2 regions of the Pseudoalteromonas obscura genome follow, and region 2 is predicted to be linked to the other one. Evidence: predicted binding sites of a transcription regulator. Region 2 holds the regulator's gene; the other holds the start of a gene.
The links. Region 2 encodes ArgR, which controls arginine synthesis, uptake and breakdown. Its sites were predicted from a motif close to ANTGAATANNTATTCANT; they were not measured.
Positions count from the first base shown of each region.

Region 1: argC (N-acetyl-gamma-glutamyl-phosphate reductase) is a predicted target of ArgR. The motif match lies at 3,135-3,152, and genes of this name have one in related genera.

Region 1 covers NZ_JASJUT010000011.1:226,589-234,378, forward strand. The annotation lists gene QNM18_RS21530 (iron-containing alcohol dehydrogenase) at 1-189, shown strand, start outside; gene QNM18_RS21535 (cytochrome b/b6 domain-containing protein) at 360-998, shown strand; gene QNM18_RS21540 (DUF3581 family protein) at 1,192-1,887, shown strand; gene argE (acetylornithine deacetylase) at 1,902-3,080, opposite strand; gene argC (N-acetyl-gamma-glutamyl-phosphate reductase) at 3,249-4,256, shown strand; gene argB (acetylglutamate kinase) at 4,253-5,041, shown strand; gene QNM18_RS21560 (ornithine carbamoyltransferase) at 5,050-5,967, shown strand; gene QNM18_RS21565 (argininosuccinate synthase) at 5,981-7,192, shown strand; partial or broken gene argH (argininosuccinate lyase) at 7,217-7,790, shown strand, end outside.
Region 2 covers NZ_JASJUT010000006.1:270,277-278,066, reverse strand. The annotation lists gene QNM18_RS15885 (ABC transporter permease) at 1-138, shown strand, start outside; gene QNM18_RS15880 (ABC transporter ATP-binding protein) at 138-1,169, shown strand; gene QNM18_RS15875 (Dyp-type peroxidase) at 1,194-2,123, shown strand; gene argR (transcriptional regulator ArgR) at 2,127-2,594, opposite strand; gene mdh (malate dehydrogenase) at 2,836-3,771, shown strand; gene serA (phosphoglycerate dehydrogenase) at 3,919-5,148, opposite strand; gene rpiA (ribose-5-phosphate isomerase RpiA) at 5,161-5,814, opposite strand; gene QNM18_RS15850 (5-formyltetrahydrofolate cyclo-ligase) at 5,924-6,544, opposite strand; gene QNM18_RS15845 (hypothetical protein) at 6,544-7,086, opposite strand; gene QNM18_RS15840 (S10 family peptidase) at 7,338-7,790, opposite strand, start outside.

The DNA of each region.
Region 1 (7,790 bases), on a different contig from region 2:
GCTATTGAGCTAACGGAACAATTCTTCCATTGCGTTAATATGAAGACCCGGCTGAGTGACTACGGTGTGGGTGAAGAAGCTGTTGAAGTTATTACCAGCCAACTTGAGCGCCATGGGATGACAGCCCTTGGTGAACAGCAAGCCGTAACACTGGATAAGAGCCGTCAGATTATAGCGGCTAGTTTATAATATAGTCAGCTCATATGCGGGCCATATCAGTTGGCCCGTATTTTTTTGACATCTAACTGCCTCATTATTGTCTTGTCACAATAATTTTGCGCTTTATAACGCAAAAGCATCGTTTTTGATTTATTCCTCAGGTAACCTCTGCTGTCTCACAATCAATAATAGGGGCATTTATGATCAAAGTGTGGGATGGGTTTATTCGCGGTTTTCACTGGTTGTTAGTGATCGGAATTGCGGTTTTATATGTGTCAGGTGACGAGGGGTGGCTTGATCTCCACTTTGTCACGGGTTACTTATTATTGGCTCTTATGGTGACAAGAATTATCTGGGGAGTGATCGGCAGTGATACTGCAAAACTCAGCGCACTGTGTCATCACCCTAGAGCGATATTAAGCGCGCTCAAAAGTAAAGCCCCCCATGTTGGCCACAATCCAGCTGGAAGTTTGATGGTATTGTTTTTCTTTGTGGTTATTTTTGTACAGCTGGTTTCAGGCTTACTAACTTCAGACGATATTCTAATGGATGGGCCGCTGGTGCAATATGTTAGCTATGACTGGGTAGAGCTGGCAGGAAATATTCATCAAACCAATATCGATATATTATTGCTGGGTATTGCTATCCACATCATCGCCATTGCTCTTTATCGTTTTAAAGGAGTTAAACTGTTACGCACTCTATTGACGGGAAAAATGGCAGCATCTGAACACTCACCAAAATTAAAAAATGGGATGTGGGGCTATATTATTTTTGCTGTGCTTGCTGTTGCTCTTATCGTTTTTTGGGGCCTAGAGTCGCTTGGTGCCATTCTGTAGTTTTTAGGCTGTTATACGTCTACGTAACTATTGTTGCACTTTGCGGTCAATTCACGGGTCAACTCGAATCAGGTGCAGTACCATTTCTGCAAGGTTTGGGTTGAAAGTTAATGTATATTATCCAGTGATATGACCTCTCTGTGCTTATTTTCTGCTAATATAGCGCGATTTTCATGCAAGAAAGAAGTTAACTATGCTTACACCTTACTATCAACAAGAAACCAATAAACTCGTGATCAGCCGTGAACAAGGTAGCCAATTTGCCAAGCAAGTGGCAGATGACTTTAACCCTTTGCACGATATAGACGCAAAAAAGTTCTGTGTTCCTGGTGATTTACTATTTTCATTGGTACTTGATAAGTACGGTGTGAGTGAAAATATGCACTTTACATTTGCCGGAATGGTAGACGAAACCTCTGAGTTAGAGTTTCCTGAGGGCAGTGATGCGTTTGATATTATTTCTAATGAAAAAACCATGCTTTCCGTAAAGCGTTCAGGCCAAAATAAACAATGTGCTCAATTGGTCGAGAGTTTAATCAAGAACTATGTGGCTTTTTCTGGTAAGGCATTCCCACATGTCATCATTCCTTTAATGGGTCAACAAGAGGTAATGATAAACCCGGCACGTCCTATGGTTATCTATGAGTCTATGTCTATCCACTTAGATACACTAGATATTGAAGAAGTGACACTAGAAGCAGCTGATCCTGAGTTTAGCTATGAAGGTAAGCGTGGGAAAATCATTTTACGTTTTGAACTACTAAGCAATGGCGAGAAAGTCGGCTTTGGTGAAAAGCACATGCTAGTTTCTGGTATCAAAGAGTATTGTCAGCAGGCAATAGATGACCTTATCGATTACTACAATGAGCGTAAAGTAACGTTAAAATAAGAAAAAGCCAGCTACTAGCTGGCTTCTTCTTTATTGAAGCAACATGTTTGGATCAAATTCAAAATGATCTCTTGGCTCGGTTTGATCTTGTCCATTGCTAAATGCTCGTCAGGCTGGTGGGCTTGTGCAATGGAGCCGGGGCCCATCACTATAGTTTCACATCCCAGTTGCTGCAAAAAGGGCGCTTCCGTACAGTAATTGACAGCAATAGCTTTTTGTTTTGAGAGCTTCTCTGCTAGTTTTACTAGTCCCGAGTCCGTTCTACCGCTAAATGCGGGAATTGGATCATGAAGATCAATGACATCTACGCTGCCCGGATATTGTTCGTTAATGGGTTTGAGCGCTGTAAGTAACATCTGCTCTAATTCAACAATACTGAGTCCAGGCAGCGGGCGAATGTCAATGTGCAATTCACAGCAGCCACAAATTCGATTGGCGTTGTCCCCACCATGGATGTGGCCTAGGTTTAGAGTTGGGTGTGGTACAGCAAAATGCTCAACTGAATATTTATTCTTTAATTCTTCTTTTAATTGCAACACTTGTGTAATCACTTGCTGCATAATTTCAATGGCATTCAATCCTCTTTCTGGATCTGAGCTATGGCCAGATCGCCCGGTAATGCGGATTGCACTGCTCATATGTCCTTTGTGTGTAAATACCGGCACCATATCGGTTGGTTCTCCGATGACGCAATACTTCGGTTTTAGAGAAGCGTGCTGTGCAACTTGTTGGGCGCCCGCCATTGTGGTTTCTTCATCTGCTGTGGCAAGGATCATCAATGGGGTGCTTTGTTGGCTGTGCTCTAACTGGCGAATAGCATTAAGTACAAATGCGAAAAACCCCTTCATATCAATACTTCCAAGGCCAAATAGCTTGTTATCTTTTTCTGTTAATTCAAAAGGGTCTGAGTTCCATCGAGTATCATCGAAAGGTACTGTGTCGGTGTGGCCTGCCAGCATCAAACCGCCTTCAGTTAAATTTTTATCTAGCGGCTCTCGCCTTGCTAGCAAATTGAATTTGCCGGGAGAATGGGTTAATTCCGTGATCTCCACCTCAAAGTCCAGTTCACGGCACCAGTTGGCTAGCTCGTCTATAACGGCTTTATTGCTGAGATCTAAAGACCTATCGATGGCACTAACCGATGGATTGGCGATCAGCTTTTTATACATATCGAGAAAATTGGGCAGAGACATAATACTCCAAAATATTTATTCAAAGATGTTGCATAAAAATTTATATGTGTTTAGTATGAATATCAATTCATTTTTAAAGAATAATTATCTTAGGGGTGGGCGATGCGAAGAACATTTCATCTATAGCAAGTTTGACTCCCCAATCAATCAACTACAAAAGAGTTATCGATGTTAAATGTTTCTATTATCGGCGCCAGTGGATATAGTGGTGCAGAATTAGCCAAATTACTAGCAAATCATCCTGAATTTAATTTGATTGGCTGCTATGTTTCAGAGCAAAGCTTAGACAAAGGTAAATTGCTCAGCGACCTTTATCCAGAGCATACTGGACTATTGAATATAGAATTGGCTCCATTGACAGAACAAGCTTTTGTGCAGATTGCGGCACAATCTGAGTATGTGTGTTTGTGCACTGACCACAAGGTGAGTGTTTCTCTTGCTCCCAAACTGCTCGATCTAGGCCTTAAAGTTTTCGATTTATCGGGAGGGTTTCGTTTAGCGGATGCGTCCCAATACCAACAGTTTTATGGCTTTGAGCACCCACATCAACCCTTACTAGATGAAGCTCAATATGGTTTGGCTGAATGGAACACGCATGCGATTAAAGATGCACAGCTGATTGCCGTAGCAGGATGTTATCCTACCGCGGCGCTGAACGCACTAAAACCACTCAAAAATGCTGGTTTATTAACTGATTCGCAAATTATCATCAATGCAGTTTCAGGTGTAACTGGGGCAGGAAGAAAGGCATCCTTGACCACGCATTTTTGCGAAGTGTCTCTCTCGCCCTATGGGTTATTCAATCATCGGCACGGCCCTGAAATTTCGCAGTATTTGGGGCACCCAGTTTTATTTACCCCCCATTTAGGCAATTTTTCAAGGGGGATCCTCGAAACTATTTATGTTCAGTTAAAAGAGGGTACCACGCCACACGACGTCGAAGCCGCTTACCAGTGTGTTGCGGATGAGCCTTTGATCAGACTCAAAGGAGACAAACTGCCATCTATTAAAGGTGTTGCAAACTCGCCTTATGTTGACATTGGCTGGCAGCAGCAAGATCAACAGTTGATTGTGGTTGTGGCAATTGACAACCTTCTTAAGGGGGCTGCAGGCCAGGCACTTCAATGTATGAATATTGCCAGTGAGTTTACACCGACTTTGGGGTTAAAAGGATGAACGAATTAGCTAAGAAAACCTGGGTTATTAAAGTTGGTGGCGCGGTGTTAAATACAGAGCAAGCCGCGCTATCTTTATTCCAAGTACTGTGTGAATTGAGTCAAGAGCAAGACAAGCAATTTGTAGTTGTTCACGGAGGAGGGGCTTTAGTCGACCGCTGGCTAGAAGATGCGGGTTTTGCTACAGCAAAACACCAAGGACTGCGGATCAGCCCTAAAGAGCAGCTGCCATACATTGTTGGCGCATTGGCCGGGTGTGCAAATAAACAGTTGATGTCTCAGGCCATTGTTGCTGGCTTACAGCCGGTTGGAACATGTTTATACGAAGCCGGATTTTTAGCCAAACAAAAACTTAAAGCTTTAGGTCAGGTTGGTACCTGTGTCGCTAAGGAAGGGCTTGGCTTGCTAGATAGCCTTTTGGCATTAGGCCGGACCCCTCTAGTTAGCTCTGTAGGGATTGGCCAAGACGGTGGACTTTACAACATAAATGCAGATGAAGCCGCAGCCGAAATCGCTCAAACGATTGGCGCAGAGTTGGTTTTTATGACCGATGTCGAAGCGGTTTTAGATGCACAAAAACAACCTTTGCACTCGTTAAATGCTGAGCAAATAAATGAACTGATCCAACAGAAGGTTATTGTGGGCGGGATGGAGGTCAAAGTTAAGACCAGTCTTCACGCTGCCCAACACTTACGACGTGGCGTTTATATCTCAAGCTGGCAAAAGCCAGAAAACTTAATCGCCTTATTACAAGGTGAGCATGTCGGAACACAAATTTTACCTTAGGATAAAACATGAATCAGTCATTCATTACGGGCTTAGAACTCGATAAAAGTAAGCTTTTAAACCTTCTTAATCTTGCCCATCAAATAAAAGCACAACCGCAGGACTTTGCGCAGGCATTGGCAGGTCAATCCATTGTTACTTTGTTTGAGAAGCCAAGCCTACGAACTCGCTTATCATTTGATATTGGCATTAATAAGCTGGGTGGTCATGCCGTTTACTTAGATCAGCAAAATGGAGCGATGGGAAGCCGCGAGTCCGTCAAAGATTTTGCATTGAACATTTCGACGTGGGCTGACGGTATTGTCGCTCGCGTAAATCAACACAGCACGCTCTCAACCTTGGCTGAATATGCTGAGGTACCTGTGGTAAACAGTTTGTGCGACCTTTATCACCCATGTCAGGCTTTAGCAGATTTTATGACGTTGCAAGAAGTATATGGAGACGTCAGTGGCCTTAAGCTAGCGTATTTGGGAGAGGGCAACAATGTGACACACTCCTTAATGTTATTGGCCGCAAACTTAGGAACAGATTTTGTTGCGGTATGTCCTAAAGGCCACTCCCCGGATGCACAAATCGTTAAACAGGCCGAGCAAATGGCTGCTGTTAACGGAGCGAGTATTTTGATCAGCGACCGAGTGGAAGCGGCAGCAGGCGCCAATGTGTTGTACACGGATACTTGGGTTTCGATGGGGAGTAATGTATCTCTTGAACAAGCAAAAGATACATTTATGCCATACCAAATTAATACACAGCTGCTAGAACAGACAGGTGCACAAACTGTGTTGCATTGCCAACCTGCACATAGAGAGTATGAAATTACCTCCGAGGTTATGGATGGCAAAAACGCAAAAATTATTCAACAAGCTGAGAACCGGATGCACGCCCAGAATGCGCTACTGGTGACTTTGTTAAACAAACAATATTAGAAAGGTAATGAAAATGAGTGAAGTAAAGAAGGTCGTACTGGCGTATTCTGGCGGTTTGGATACGTCTGCAATCGTGCCCTGGTTAAAAGAAAACTACGGCTGCGAAGTGGTCGCCTTCGTCGCCGACGTCGGTCAAGGTGAAGAAGAGCTTGCCGGTGTAGAGGAAAAAGCCATAGCTTCGGGTGCCAGTGAATGTCATATCGTTGATTTAAAAGAAGAGTTGGTAAGTGATTACATTTATCCAACGCTCCAAACTGGTGCGATCTATGAAGGCACGTACCTGTTGGGAACTTCGATGGCACGTCCCATTATTGCAAAAGCACAGGTTGAGGTTGCGCGCAAAGTCGGTGCAGATGCCTTGTCGCATGGGTGCACGGGAAAAGGGAATGACCAAGTACGATTTGAGTCATGCTTTGCGGCGTTGGCACCGGATCTGAAAGTAATCGCGCCTTGGCGTGAATGGAGCCTATCAAGTCGTGAGTCATTACTCGACTACCTTGCACAAAGAGATATTCCGTGTACAGCTTCGGCAACTAAAATCTACAGCCGTGATGCTAATATTTGGCATATTTCTCACGAAGGCGGAGAGCTTGAAGATCCTTGGAATCAACCAAGTGATCAGGTTTGGACGTGGACATCTTCTCCTGAGCAAGCGCCAGACTCGCCAGAGTTTGTGTCTGTTTTGGTTGAGCAGGGACAAGTTGTGGCAATTAACGGCGAGAAATACAGCCCCTATCAATGCTTGGTGGCGTTGAATAAAATTGCGGCAAAGCATGGTGTTGGCCGGGTGGATATTGTTGAAAACCGGCTTGTAGGAATGAAGTCTCGTGGCTGCTATGAAACTCCGGGAGGCACAGTGATTATGGCTGCACTGCAAGCGATTGATGAATTGGTGCTAGATAAATCGAGCCGTAAATGGAAGGAGACTTATGCCAGTGAGTTTTCTCATCTTGTTTACGATGGCCGTTGGTTTACACCACTAAAAGATTCTATTTTGGCAGCGGCGAAAGCCTTGGCTGAATGCGCAACTGGCGAAGTGGTATTGAAGCTGTATAAAGGACAAGTAGTTGCTGTACAGAAGCAGTCGATCAATAGCTTGTATAGCGAAGATTTTGCAACCTTTGGTGAAGATGATGTTTATGATCAATCACATGCGGAAGGTTTTATTCGTCTGTTTTCACTTTCAAGCCGGATTGCGGCATTGAATAAGCAAAATCAGTCCTAATTCGCGCACGAGGAGTTAAATATTATGGCATTATGGGGTGGGCGCTTTTCAACAGGGCCTGATCAAGCTTTTAAGCAATTTAATGATTCATTGCCGTTTGATTATCAGTTGGTTGAGCAAGATATCGTCGGCTCAATTGCTTGGGCGGGTGCTTTAAAACAAGTAGAAGTTTTGTCCAGTGATGAGTATGAGCAATTGGTCGCAGGGCTAAATGCACTATTGGATGAGTCTTTAGAAAACATGGCTTCGATTGCAAGTAGTGGCTTTGAAGACATTCACTCTTTTGTTGAAGCAAAACTCATTGAAAAGGTGGGAGAGCTTGGCAAAAAGCTACATACGGGTCGCAGTCGAAATGATCAAGTCGCAACCGATTTTCGCCTGTGGTCTCGTCAAACTGCTGAGCAGATCGTAACTGCGCTACAGTCACTCCAAGGTGCATTGGTAGAGTTAGCGCAGCGAGAGCTTGGCACTATTTTACCTGGTTACACACATTTGCAGCGAGCACAGCCTGTGTTGTTTAGTCATTGGTGTATGGCATACGTAGAAATGTTGAGCAGAGACATTTCGCGGTTGAGTGATGCCATTGATCGCTTAAACG
Region 2 (7,790 bases):
GAAACCTTAGCGACACATGTGTTTCAATTTGTCAGCGATGAGCAATTAGAACTCGCTTCTATTTCAGCGTTGTTTATTGTGCTGGTTGGATTAATCCCCCTTTATTTAGTGAACCGCTCAATGGAGCAACAAACATAATGCACAGTCTTTCAATTGAATCATTGCAATATAGCTATGACGGACACGCCGTTATTGATAACCTTGACCTGCAAGTCAAAGAAAATGAAATTGTCTGTTTACTCGGTGCCAGTGGTTGCGGTAAAACCACCACTTTGAAGGCAATCGCGGGTTTGATCAGGCCGCAAAAAGGCGTGATCCGTATCGGTCAAAAGCAGGTTAATGGGGAAAGAGAGTTTGTCGCACCGCAGCATCGCAATGTAGGTATGATGTTTCAGGATTATGCGCTGTTCCCACACTTAACGGTTGCTCAAAACGTTGCGTTTGGTTTGAGTAAGTTAAGCCGAGCCGAAAAACAATCTCGTGTAGATGAGATGCTTGAGCTTGTTCACTTGGGAGAGTACGCAAAGCGATTTCCTCACGAACTCTCTGGTGGTCAACAGCAGCGTGTAGCGATAGCAAGAGCGTTGGCTTATAGGCCTAGCCTTTTACTGTTAGATGAGCCTTTTTCTAACATAGATGCGCAAGTCCGGTTTCAGTTGATAAGCGATATACGGAGCATTATCAAAGATCAAAAAGTATCAGCGATTTTTGTCAGTCACTCCAAAGATGAAGCTTTTGCTTTTTCTGACCGCCTTGCGATTATGCACCAAGGTAAAATCGCGCAGTTAGGTTGTCCAACTGAGCTATTTCAACAACCGAAAAATCAGACTGTGGCAGAGTTTTTAGGGCGAGGAATATACTTGGACGCGACACATTCTGGAAATGGTTCTTTCCAAACGCAATTCGGACTGGTTGACTCTTTAACACAACAAAAAAATGACCAAAATAAAGGGAAAATCTTTGTTAGACCGAGTCATATTGAATTGTACAATACCGACAGTGGCGAGATAAAAGTAAATCAAGAGAGGTTTGTAGGTACAGAGTATTTATACGCCATCGAGCTTCAAGGGCAGCAGTTGGAAATTGCTAAACCAGCTGACAATCCTTTAGATTTGTCTAAACCTATCTCTTTAAAAATTAAGCCTCATGCGGTAAATTTCTTTTCTTAGAACGAATAACGATAGGGAAAAGGTATGGCCCAGCCGCAATCGGGGATCTGTGCAGAGGCAAACTTGCATGGCTTACACTTATTCTTCAATGTACTTGAAGGGCAAGATGAAGCTGTGCGAGAGGCGCTTGCTCAGGCAGGGCGACTCCAAGATGAGTTGAGCGACAGGTTTTCAGAGTCTATGCTTAGCAGTTTTGTTGCGATTGGCGCTCAGTATTGGCCGCATATATATCCTGAGTTTATTCCGCCTGAGTTAAAGAGTTTTCCACATATTAAGTCCGCAGATCACCTAATTCATAGTCAACCATTTGATCTGCTTTATGTGATCCGTTCTGATAGAGAAGATGTAAATCATTTATTTGCTCAAAGTGTATTACACATGCTTTCAGGTAGTGTAGAGCTTGTTGCGCATGTCCGAGGCTTCCGCTTTTTAGATGGCCGTAACTTCAATGGTTTTATTTACGCCAGTGAGTCGCCTCATGGCCGCTTCAAACGCAAAGTGGCTTTAGTTGATAACCCTAATGGCTTAGATCATCAAGGTAGTTATATCCATATTCAAAGAGTTAAGTTCGATTTGGCTCGATGGCAGCAACTAGAGATTACTGAGCAAGAAGCATTGATGGGGCGTACGCGTCTAGACAATAATTTAATTGAACCTCGAGTTGCATTTAGTCACGCAAGTCGCGCTGAGCTTAAAGATGCACAAGGTCTCGTACTGTTGCTTGATCAAAGTATGCCATTTGGTGATGTGTTTGAGCAGGGAAGTATCAATCTAAGTTGTGCAGCTCACGGCAACGCATTTGAAACAGTATTGATGAGTCGATTTGGCTTATTGTCGGGGCATGATTGTTACGATCCACTGTTGGATTACTCGGAAGCGGATATGGGGGCGTCTTTCTTTGCACCATCTTTGCAGTTTTTAACTGAGATGGCGCAAATCATGAGTGGCGACTAGGTTTTATACATTATCGAATAAGGTTTTTACTTTTTCTAATGTTGCATCTATCTCAGAGACTTTCGCAGGCGCAATAAAAATTGTGTCGTCGCCAGCAATAGTGCCTAGGACACCGTCTGCACTGCCTAAAGAGTCTAGCAAGCGAGCGATTAGCTGAGCAGCACCAGGACTAGTTCTGATAATGATCATCATTTCATTGTGCATGATGTCAATGACGAGCTGTCGCAGGGGACTCTTCGCTGTGGGTACACCCATTTCAGCTGGTAGGCAATAAACCATTTCTTGTTTAGCATTTCTTGTTCGGACAGCACCAAATTTACTCAGCATTCTAGACACTTTACTTTGACTGATATTGTCAAAGCCTTGGTCTTTTAGCGCATCAACGATTTCGCCTTGAGAACCGAAATTTTCCTCTCTTAAAAGTGCTTTAAAGGCTTTCACTAAGGCTTCTTGTTTGTCTTGCGCTTGCATATACATCTCTTCTTTCAATTTTGGTTGCCCGATTTTACACAAATCATCTCAGTTACCCAAATTTTCACGCTGGAGTTATTTTCATGGAGTATCGTAAAGACAAATTGCAAAAAGTTGTCTCTTGTTTACAACTATAGTCGAAAAAATCTCGAAAATAATGCGGATTAATTTGTCTTTACTCGCGCTTTTCATTATCTTTACTGCACACTAAATTCTTACCTTCAATATATGGAGAATTATAATGAAAGTTGCTGTATTAGGTGCCGCTGGTGGTATCGGTCAAGCGTTGTCACTTCTGCTTAAAAACGGTTTACCTGCGGGCTCTGAGCTAGCACTATATGATGTTGCACCAGTTGTTCCTGGTGTTGCCGTTGATCTTTCTCACATCCCAACAGCTGTTAATGTAGCTGGCTACGGAAAAGACGATTTAGACCCAGCACTAGCTGGTGCTGATATTGTATTGATCCCTGCTGGTATGCCACGTAAGCCTGGCATGGACCGTGCGGATCTATTCAATGTAAACGCGAGTATCGTTAGAACTCTAGCTGAAGGTATCGTAAAGAACTGTCCTAAAGCGTTCGTTGGCATCATCACAAACCCTGTAAACGGCACTGTACCAATCGTACGTGAAGTGTTCAAGAAAGCGGGTACATATGATGCTGCGCGCGTCTTCGGTGTAACAACACTTGACGTTATCCGTGCTGAAACTTTCATCGCTGAGCTGAAAGGCCTAGACGTATCAGAAGTTAAAGTACCAGTTATCGGTGGTCACTCAGGCACGACTATCCTACCTCTACTTTCTCAAGTTGAAGGTGTGGAATTCACAGATGAAGAAGTTGCTTCTCTTACTAAACGTATTCAAAACGCTGGTACAGAAGTGGTTGAAGCTAAAGCGGGCGGTGGTTCTGCAACGCTTTCAATGGGTGCTGCCGCAGCACGTTTTTGTTTCTCACTTGTTAAAGGTTTACAAGGCGAAGAAAACGTATTTGAGTACGCTTATGTTGAAGGTAACACTGGCGACGCTGAGTTCTTCGCACAGCCAATTCGTTTAGGTAAAAACGGTGTTGAAGAGCTACTACCTTACGGTGAGCTAAGCGCATTTGAGCAAAAAGCAAAAGACGACATGCTTGCTACTCTTGAAAAAGACATCAAAGAAGGTGTTGATTTCATGGCTTAATGCCAAGTTATCATACTGATTATAAAAAGCTGCTTAATAAGCAGCTTTTTTGTTTTTGGTGAGCAGGAGTGACCTTATCAAGAGGTTCCTTGAGCAACCAAAAAAAACCGGCAAGTTGCCGGTTTTTCTTTGATTAAATATGGATATTTAGTGCAGGATACGTGCTCTTATGGTGCCCTCAACAGCACTGAGTTCTTTCAAAGCAACCTCAGAATGGTCACTATCAACATCAATAACAACGTAACCTATACAGTCATCTGTTTGCAGGTATTGCGCAGCGATATTTATACCGTGTTGCGCAAACGCTTGGTTGATTTGAGTCAGTACGCCAGGTCTGTTTTCATGAACATGTAACAAGCGGCTGCGATTTGACAGCTCAGGCAGGGATACTTCAGGAAAGTTCACCGCGGTAACTGTCGAGCCGTTGTCAGAATATTTAGTCAGCTTTCCAGCAACTTCAATACCGATATTCTCTTGGGCTTCTTGTGTTGAACCACCAACATGCGGCGTAAGGATTACATTATCAAACTCCCTGAGAGGAGAGGTGAACTCTTCATCGTTTGATTTAGGCTCTACAGGAAAAACATCGATGGCAGCGCCCGCTAGTTTTTCATGTTGCAGCGCCTCTGCCAGCGCGTCAATATCTACGACGGTTCCGCGCGACGCATTGATTAAAATAGCCCCTTGCTTCATGACTTCAATTTCAGCCATGCCAATGAGATTTTTAGTCTGTGGAGTTTCTGGGACATGTAAACTGATCACGTCAGCACGTTGTAATAGCTGAGTTAAGTTTTGCACCTGTTGTGCGTTACCTAGCGTGAGCTTATCCTCGATGTCATAAAACTCTACTTTCATGCCAATATTTTCAGCCATGATCCCCAACTGAGTGCCGATATGGCCGTAACCAATGATGCCTAAGGTTTTACCTCGTGCTTCAAATGAGCCAATGGCTGATTTAAACCACTGGCCTCGGTGCGCCATGGCATTACGTTTTGGAATACCGCGAAGTAGTAACAGAATTTCACCTAACACTAACTCTGCAACTGAACGAGTATTTGAGAACGGGGCATTAAAGACCGCAATACCAAGCCGTTTAGCGGCTTCCAAGTTCACTTGATTGGTGCCAATGCAAAAACACCCCACGGCAACAAGCTTCTCAGCGGCATTTAGGACTGCTTCACTTAAGTGCGTTCGCGAGCGTATACCGACAAAATGAACATGCTTAATACGCTCAATTAATTCACTTTCAGGTAACGATGTCTTAAGGTATTCGATATTGCTATACCCATTGCGCTTCAAAGTTTCAACCGCACTTTGATGCACGCCTTCTAACAATAAAATTTTAATCTTATCTTTGGACAAAGATACCTTACTCATGACTCATTCCTATTACCTAGTTTGTGGACCTTGTGGTGTCCCTGTAATTACGATGTTTGCTCCCCTATGGGCAAATAGTCCATTTGTGACAACACCGACGATTTGGTTAATTTGTTCTTCAAGTGCTTTTGGATCTGTAATATTCAATCCGTGAACATCTAAAATGACGTTGCTGTTATCTGTGATCACACCTTGGCGGTAGACAGGATCTCCACCAAGTTTAAGAAGTTCTCTGGCTACATAGCTACGCGCCATTGGAATAACTTCAACAGGCAGTGGAAAACTGCCTAATGTGTCGACATGTTTGCTTTCGTCGACGATACAAACAAACTTGTCAGCAACAGCCGCAACGATTTTTTCACGAGTTAATGCCGCGCCGCCACCTTTAATCATATGACCGTGCTCGTTAATCTCATCGGCACCATCAACATAGACGTCAAGTTGGGCTACATCATTTAATTCAAATACTTCAATACCGAGTGCTTTGAGCTTTTCAGTAGAAGCTTCTGAACTAGAGACAGCACCTTTTATTTCATCTTTGATGCTTCCCAGTGCGTCTATAAAATGATTAACCGTGGAGCCTGTGCCTACACCAACAATTGTATTTTCTTGTACATGTTCAAGGGCTGCCCACGCGGCTGCTTTTTTCATTTCATCTTGTGTCATAACGTAATCACTTTGTTGTCTTTAATTAAGCTGAGATTATACGCTTAAACACTCGAGTTGTATGATTATAAATTGCATACAGAGCACTATTTTTAGCAACGGCAGTAAATCAGCCCCATTGGTAATATTGAGTTGGCGTCAATATCTCAGGAAGAGGAACGTCCCAAGCTTCAATTGGTAATTGACTGACCTTTTGGCAATCATGAGCAAGTCCAATTAAACGAGGTTTTGTCCAACCTTGGTTATAATATGTTGCCAAGGTTCTATCGTAATAACCGCCACCCATACCTAACCTGTTTCCTTGTTCGTCAAATGCAACTAATGGCATAAGTAAGAAATCAAGTTGATCAATTGGGCAAATTTCACTGCAATTCAATTTAGGTTCTAAGATAGCATAGCGGTTTTGAGTCATGGTTGAGTTTTTTTCATACCTTTGGAACAGCAAAGTTTTGCCGTTAAAAGGGTGTATAACGGGTAAAAATACTGCGATATTTTTATCCCAAAGTGATTGAATTAAAAGGTTTGTTTCAAGCTCTCCGTCATTTGAAAGGTAGACCCCAATAGCGGTGTTTTTTGCAGGGTTTATGTGTTGAAAAAAATTAATATTTAGAGAGGATTCAGCTTGAGTTTGAAAATTTTCATCTAAAGATTTTCTTCGTTTACGTACTTCAATTCGAATATTTTTTCTCAACTCCGAACTTTTTATATTTGAACTTGAATTTTTTTGCATTAGAACTTCACCATCTCTGGAAAAGCAAGGCTGAACCCAAGTACGATAAGCAATATAAATAAAATAACTAACAGTGTAAAAAGTAGCTTTTTAGATTTGGGCTTAGGTTCTGAGTCTAAGTCCAGCTCATCAAACAGCTCATCGTTTTGCCATTGCTCGTCATCTTTCTCGTCAATGCTTTTCGTTTGTACGTCTATCCGTTGCTCTAGTTCTTCTAATTTTTCTTCAATGCGGATCAGGCTACTGGTGATGTAATCAAGTGCTTCAAAGACGCGTTCGTTGGCAGCAGTATCTACTTGTGCAGTACTAGGCGCACTATTTTGTAGCGGTTGTACCTTACTTTGAAACCCGTAAATAGCCAACAGTTTCGCTTGTTTCAAGCATTTATTCTTATCAGCGGCGCCAAAGAGTGGTCTGCCCTGTGTAAACGCGACAATTTTTTCCTTCGACACGCCTAATTTTACAGCGAGACTCTCCATAGCGTTTTGGCTATCGGTATCGGCATTAAACCCTACAAAGACAACTCTAAATTGGTCACTCATATATGATCCTATTTTCGTTCTAATATGAAGAGTATACCCAAAAAGTTATCGTAAGCATTTAATTAATCCGTTGAAGTGGGAGGCGGTTATCAATGTCAGCAACGGAATTTGTCTAAGAGCAAGCTATTCAGTAGAAAATGCGGTTTGGGTTTCGGCCAAAGAGCCATCTAAGTAAATCAACAATGTAGAGCAAAAGCGTGCTTTGAGGGCTGAGATGGTGTGAAAGCAATACTTTCACACCATTGATGATATTAGTACTTCGCAGACTGTCCGGCTTTAGGTGTTGCCTTTAAAATGAAATTTCTTAAGTCTTGATTTGATAATTTGAGGTCGTCATAACGCAAATACATCATATGACCTGAGCGGTAACCTTTAAAGCTTAAACGTTCTTTCATTTTTCCGCTTGGATCTAAATGCCATAAATTGTATTTACCATCAAAATAGTTAGTTGCGCCGTCGTAATACCCGGATTGCACCATGACATGTAGATAAGGGTTTTGTGCCATCGCTAAGCGTAATCGCTCACCCACGTTATTTTTTGTTTGGTCCCAAGGACGCACCGGACCAAACATATTGTATTTAATGTCAGTTTTATAATTTAGTTCTTGGCGGAAATAATGATTGATTGCTGGCGTGAATGAATGCAACCAAGATGTTAGTTCTGGCCAGTAATCAGGTATGTCACCAGCGGTGCGTTTGTCTAT